One region of the Pauljensenia sp. C0170B5 genome, then DNA from elsewhere that is predicted to be linked to it. Evidence: riboswitches for the same ligand, from Rfam matches in the RefSeq annotation. Region 1 holds a riboswitch; the other holds the start of a gene.

What was found. Region 1 has a riboswitch for ZMP and ZTP ahead of glyA (serine hydroxymethyltransferase). Riboswitches for the same ligand answer to the same signal wherever they lie in the genome.
Region 2: another riboswitch for ZMP and ZTP. It lies ahead of AC1EJZ_RS10780 (bifunctional phosphoribosylaminoimidazolecarboxamide formyltransferase/inosine monophosphate cyclohydrolase); the one in region 1 lies ahead of glyA (serine hydroxymethyltransferase).

Annotation. Positions count from the first base shown of each region.
Region 1 covers NZ_JBWPVR010000015.1:26,663-30,067, forward strand. The annotation lists gene AC1EJZ_RS10930 (amidohydrolase) at 1-480, shown strand, start outside; gene purU (formyltetrahydrofolate deformylase) at 603-1,481, shown strand; ZMP/ZTP riboswitch at 1,525-1,609, shown strand; gene glyA (serine hydroxymethyltransferase) at 1,684-2,976, shown strand; gene AC1EJZ_RS10945 (bifunctional methylenetetrahydrofolate dehydrogenase/methenyltetrahydrofolate cyclohydrolase) at 2,973-3,405, shown strand, end outside.
Region 2 covers NZ_JBWPVR010000014.1:19,489-22,893, forward strand. The annotation lists gene AC1EJZ_RS10775 (cell division protein PerM) at 1-1,495, shown strand, start outside; ZMP/ZTP riboswitch at 1,525-1,611, shown strand; gene AC1EJZ_RS10780 (bifunctional phosphoribosylaminoimidazolecarboxamide formyltransferase/inosine monophosphate cyclohydrolase) at 1,641-3,405, shown strand, end outside.

The DNA.
Region 1 (3,405 bases):
GTGAGTGTCGGCAAGATCGTTGCCGGCGATACCCGCAATATTGTCGCAGATCATACACACTTTGAGATGGAAGTTCGCGGTTCAACGACCGAGATCAACGAGTATATGGAGCACCGAGCCCGCACCGTGATCGAAGCGGCTGCACAGATGTATGAGTGCGACTACGAGATCGTGCGCATGGGAGAGGCCATCTCCCTGGATTCCGATCCGGACCTGATGGACCGAATCGCTGAAGCTGGCGAGTTGGTGGGCGTACGCGCCAATGACCCGAAGTGGGTGGAAATGACCGCTTCCGAAGACTACGCATTCATGATGAAGCGAGTCCAGGACAACGGCGGAAAGGCCTCATTGCTGCTGATCTTCACTCCGTCGAAGGGTGGCCTGCACTCCGTCGAGTTCACGGTGGATGAAGCTGTCCTGCCCAAAGGAGTGCGCGTCATCAGCGCAGCCGCCATCGCGGAAATGCCAGCCGCACACTGACCGAGTTCACATCGTTATGGCGCCGAGTGGTCGCATGCATGCGACCACTCGGCGCACACCACGTATCAGAAGCAGTGGACTGGATTAGGCCGGAGTGCCTGTGAATCATTACCCTTAGGACTATGGAACATGATTCGACAGTGCCCCCCTCGACAATCGACAAGCTTGTCATCACCCTTTCCTGCCCGGACCAGCCAGGAATTGTTCACGCAGCCTCCGGCATCATGAGCGACATCGGTGGCAACATCATTCAGTCGCAGCAATTCGGTGACCCGGATACCGGCCTGTTCTTCATGCGAATGGAAGCTGAATCACCTGTCGGTCGAGGTCCTGTCGAAGAAGGCCTGACACGAATCGCCGACAAGTTCAACGCCACCTGGCGCGTCGACCAGTTGGGGCGACCGCTTCGCACCGTCATTATGGTTTCGCGCGAAGGGCACTGTCTCACGGATCTGCTCTATCGGCAGCGCTCTCAAGGTCTGCCTATCGAAGTGGTTGCAGTTGTCGGTAACCACCCTGACCTCGCGCCGGTCGCACAGTTCTACGGCGTCCCCTTCCTCAGCATTCCGGTCACCAAGGATTCAAAGGCGCGCGCCGAAGCAGAACTTCTTGACCTCATCAAGTCCGAGCAGGTTGAATTGGTCGTCCTGGCCCGCTATATGCAGATCCTGTCTGATTCGGTATGCCGTGAAATGGCCGGACGCGTCATCAATATTCACCACTCATTCCTGCCTTCGTTCAAAGGCGCGCGCCCATACGCCCAGGCTCACGAACGCGGCGTCAAACTCATCGGCGCAACCGCGCACTACGTTACAGCCGACCTGGACGAAGGGCCGATCATCGAGCAGGACGTCACGCGAGTCACGCACGCCGATTCCACCCGCGACATGGTGGAGCTGGGGCAGGATGTTGAACGCCGAGTCCTCGCGCAGGCAGTGCGTTGGCATGCTGAACGCCGTGTTCTGATGAACGGCAACCGAACCGTTGTGTTCTCACGCTAGTGTCCGCACTGGCGGTTTCCGCAGCGGAACACAGTTGATAAGATGAATCTGTCGCAACTGGCGAACAGGTGGGATGACCACCGGGGAGCGAAAAAGGGTTGTCGCGGTCGCCCGCCTGGGCCACGCAACCGAGCGAGGAACGGCTGGGGCCGCCCTCGCCACTAGTGAAAGCCAGACAAGCGAATTGAAAACTGGAGCAGCAATGAGTGATTCTCTCAACTCCCGTACGTTGGCCGAACTCGATCCTGACATCGCAAAGGTGCTGGATGATGAGCTGAACCGTCAACGCGCCACCCTTGAAATGATCGCGTCGGAAAACTTTGTCCCGCGTGCAGTCCTGCAGGCTCAGGGATCAGTTCTGACCAACAAGTACGCCGAAGGATACCCGGGACGCCGCTACTACGGCGGGTGCGAGGCAGTGGACGTTGCTGAAAGTCTCGCAATTGAACGCGCCGAGAAAGTGTTCGGTGCCGATTTCGTCAACGTGCAGCCACACTCAGGCGCGCAGGCCAATGCCGCCGCGCTCATGGCGATGGCAAAACCGGGGGACACGATTTTGGGTCTGTCCTTGGCTCACGGCGGCCACCTGACACACGGAATGCGCATCAACTTTTCCGGCAAGATGTACCACGCCACCGCATACGAAGTTGACCGCACAACAATGCGTATCGAGCCTGATCAGGTGCGTGAAGTGGCGCTGCGTGAGCGTCCCCGTGTGATCATTGCCGGATGGTCGGCCTACCCTCGTCACCTTGACTTTGCTGCTTTCCGCAGCATTGCCGACGAGGTTGGCGCTGCGCTGTGGGTTGACATGGCGCACTTTGCCGGCCTCGTTGCAGCCGGACTGCACCCAAGCCCACTGCCCCACGCCGACGTGGTGACCACGACGGTCCACAAGACACTGGGGGGTCCCCGCTCCGGCATGATCTTGTCCGCGCGCGGCGAGCAGTGGGGCAAGAAGCTGAATTCTGCTGTGTTCCCAGGTCAGCAGGGTGGCCCGCTGATGCATGTGGTGGCAGCGAAGGCTGTCGCAATGAAAGTGGCTCAGACCCCGGAGTTCAAGGATCGTCAGGTCAGAACTCTTGCCGGCGCGCAGAAACTTGCGGAGCGTCTGGGACGCGACGATGCGAAGAAGGTCGGCATCAAGCTGGTCACCGGCGGCACAGATGTGCACCTGGTGCTCGTTGACCTGGTTGATTCAGCTCTTGACGGCAAGCAGGCTGAGGATCTGCTGCACGGAGTCGGCATCACGGTCAATCGCAATGCTGTGCCGTTTGACCCGCGCCCACCGGCAGTCACATCCGGTCTGCGTATCGGAACGCCGGCGCTGGCTACGCGCGGTTTTGGCGATGAGGAGTTCACCGAAGTTGCCGACATCATCGCGACCGCATTGGTTCAGGCGGCCTCCAAGGAAACAGTGGATATGGAGGGTCTGCAGGCGCGCGTGCGTGCACTGACCGATGCCTTCCCGTTGTACGACGGGCTGCAGCAGTGAGAGCGCCGTGGGAAGGTGCCGCACAGGTACTGGATGGGAAAGCCACCGCTACTGCAATAAAGGGCGAGCTTGCTGAACGCGTCTCACGGCTGCGCGAAGCCGGTGTTCATGCAGGGCTGGGAACAATCCTGGTGGGTGAAGATCCCGGGTCAGTGACCTATGTTGCCGGCAAACACCGTGACTGTGCGGAGGTTGGTCTCGAGTCGATTCGCATTGACTTGCCCGAGTCGGCCTCTCAGGCTGATATCGAGCAGGCTGTCGACCAGCTCAACGCTGATCCTGCCTGCACGGGTTTCATTGTGCAGCTTCCGCTACCCGCCGGGGTCGATTCCCAGGCCGTGTTGGAGCGCATCGATCCGGATAAGGACGCTGACGGCCTGCATCCGATGAACTTGGGCCGCCTGGTACTGCGCGCGGCGGGTGACATCA
Region 2 (3,405 bases), on a different contig from region 1:
GGCACCTGAGGTGCACGACGAGGAACCTCACACCACTCGCACCGCCGTGCGGCGACGCACGATCCGCATCGCACTGCCTGACGGGTGGGCACGCTCCGGCCTGGCCGGCATTGAGGCGGCCCTGATCGGATGGGCGTTCATGATGGTCGTGACGCTGGTGGGGTACTGGTTCGTCTCGCAGAACCCCTGGCTGGCGTCGACCAGCTGGGACGATGCTCGGGCAGTGGGTGGTGACCTCTGGGCTGCGACGCTGGGAGCGCCGATCACGGTGGGGCAGAGCGACATCCTCGCCATTCCGACACTGCTCGGAGCGCTGCTGATCATCATTTTGCGTGTTCTTCTGCTGCCGGGACGGGATTTTCCTGCCGCCGCGCAGTGGATGGCTGTCCCCACGTTTGCAGTCACGGCGCTCATTACAGCTGGAGCGTCCTCGGCTCACATCAACGTGTGGCGCGCACTGCCCGGTGCGCTCGTCATTCCGCTTCTGGCAGCGACCTGGGCGGTAGTTGCTGCTCGACACACGTGGACATGGCCCACGATTTCATCTGAACGGCGCGAATCGTTGACATGGCTGTGGTCAGGGCTGCGCCTTGGTCGCGTTGCCGTGGCACTGACAGTGCTGTTCAGCCTGATCATGAGCGCCGTGTCAATCCTTGTTTCTCTTCAGCGTATCTCCGGTATCCACGAACTGCTCTTTGCTTCGACCAAGGACACGGTCATCATCAACATTGTTCAGGCCTTGTTTGCTCCGTCGATCATGGCATGCGCACTGGCGTGGATCGCGGGGCCTGGTTTCTACGTGGGTGCCGACGCCCTCCATTCAGCGGCGAACGCACCTGTTGCGCCGATTCCGGCGATCCCGATTCTTGCGGCCGTCCCACAGACAGCTCCGGGCCACTGGGTGGCCTGGGCGCTGGTGGGAGTGGGAATCCTGCTGGGCGCATGGGCGGCGTGGCGGCATCGTATGACGCACCTGTGGAAACAGGCGGCTGCGATAGGAGTGGCCACCGTGATCACTGCGCTCGTCATCGCAGCGTGGCTTGCCTCGTCGCGCATGTCGTTGGGGTCGACCCGTCTGAGTGTCGTTGGCCCGCGCGTGTGGTGGAGCGTGCTGTTCGTCGTACTGGAAGTGTGCATGGTCGCGCTCGCGGTGTCCCTGGCAGCACATCCGACCACGATCGCGTGGGTGCGCCGAGCGGCCGCAGCTTTGACGGCGTGGACGAAGGCGCGTATTGCCGCATGGAAGGAGAATCGCGCCCAGTCATCGACGAGGGAGACGCCCCTTCCAGCTCCTGACCTGAATGAAGCCGGCGAAGAGACGCCGGAGGAAGAGGAAACGGCGCTGGAAGAAGAGGCGACAGAAGAACTGCCCGCTCCTCCGCGTGCTCCGGATGCCCGCATGGAAGCACTCAAAGCCAGCGCTGCGCCCACGGAACCCATCGCCGTGTCAGACAATACTGACAACAGTGACGAAGATCTGAAAGATCACAGCTAGTCGCATATCCGGCGCCGCCCTCGTACACTAAAAGAGGCCGCAACTGGCGAGGGTGGAGGACCACCGGGAAGCGGCTGAAGCAGCCTCGCACGGCGCCGCCCGCCTGGGCGCTGAGGACCGACCTTGAACCCCCTTGGAGGAAGAATTGTCAGTCCGTTTGGATAACCTCGAACCCGTTGATGTCCGCCCGATCCGCAGAGCACTGATCTCCGTTTACGACAAGACCGGCCTGGTTGACCTGGCTCGCGCACTCGCTGATGCTGGCGTCGAAATCGTGTCCACCGGTTCAACTGCACAAAAAATCCGTGACGCGAAGATTCCTGTGACGCCCGTGGAAGACGTGACTGGTTTCCCCGAGGTGCTGGAAGGTCGCGTCAAGACGCTGCATCCGAAGATCCATGCCGGCATTCTCGCTGATCAGCGCAAAGCCGATCACCGCCAGCAGCTCGAAGACCTGGGGATCGCAGCATTCGACCTGGTGGTATGCAATCTGTACCCATTTGAGGACACGGTTGACTCGGGCGCAGGATTCGACGAATGCGTTGAGCAGATTGACATCGGCGGCCCGTCGATGGTGCGCGCTGCTGCGAAGAACCATCCCTCCGTTGCCATTGCTACCAACCCGGAGCAATACGACGCGGTGATCGACGCTGCACGCTCTGAGGGATTCACTCTGGAGGAGCGTCGCGAACTGGCAGCGGCCGCATTCCGTCACACAGCAGATTACGACGCCGCCATCGCTGACTGGTTCGAAGACGAACTGGATGCTGACCTTGATGTTGACGAGTCGGCTGAAGCCGAAGACGTTGATGACGCACAGTGGCCACCGGTGCTGGTCTCTGCTTTCGAACGCCTCCACACCTTGCGTTATGGCGAAAACCCGCATCAGGATGCCGCCGTATACGGCGACATCGTCGAGCTGATGGGCGAGGGCGAAGTTGACGTTGAGTTTGACGAGCCAGGCGATGAACAGGACGGCGACGACACGACCCAGGACCTGCTGCCTGGCATCGCGAACGCGCGCCAACTGCATGGCAAAGCGATGAGCTACAACAACTACACCGATGGTGACGCAGCACTGCGCGCAGCATTTGACCATGACGAGCCGTGCGTGGCCATCATCAAGCACGCGAACCCGTGTGGGATCGCCATTGGCGCAGATGTGGCGGAAGCACACCGCAAGGCGCATGCATGCGATCCTGTGTCAGCATTCGGCGGAGTGATCGCAGTCAACCGTGAGGTCAGCGTCGAACTGGCCAGGCAGATCAAACCGATCTTTACCGAGGTCGTCCTGGCGCCCTCCTACGCCGAAGGCGCACTGGAAGTACTGGAAACGAAGAAGAACCTGCGAATCCTGCAGGTAGTGCCACCGGTACGCGGAGCCCTGGAGTTCAAGCAGATTTCCGGGGGACTGCTGGTGCAGGAACGCGACGACATTGACGCTGACGGTGACGATCCGGCGAACTGGACTTTGGCGGCAGGCGAGCCGGCCGATGAGGCAACACTGCGGGACCTGGAGTTCGCATGGCGCACCGTGCGAGCCGTGCGGTCGAACTCAATCCTGCTGGTTCACGACGGAGCAAGCGTCGGGGTTGGCATGGGGCAGGTCAACCGCGTGGACTCCTGCCGTCTGGCGGTCGAACGCGCGAACACGCTGGGTGGTCGCACAACAGGTGACGCCGCTGCTGACAAGGTGGATTCGGCGGGCGGTGCACGCACGGCTGATGTGGTCGCTGACGAGCCGGAGCGCCGCTCCGAAGGTGCCGTTGCCGCCTCGGACGCATTCTTCCCGTTTGCTGACGGCCTCCAGGTGCTGATCGATGCCGGCGTGAAAGCTGTCGTTCAGCCCGGTGGATCGATCCGCGACAACGAGTCGATCGAAGCGGCACAGGCCGCTGGCATCACGATGT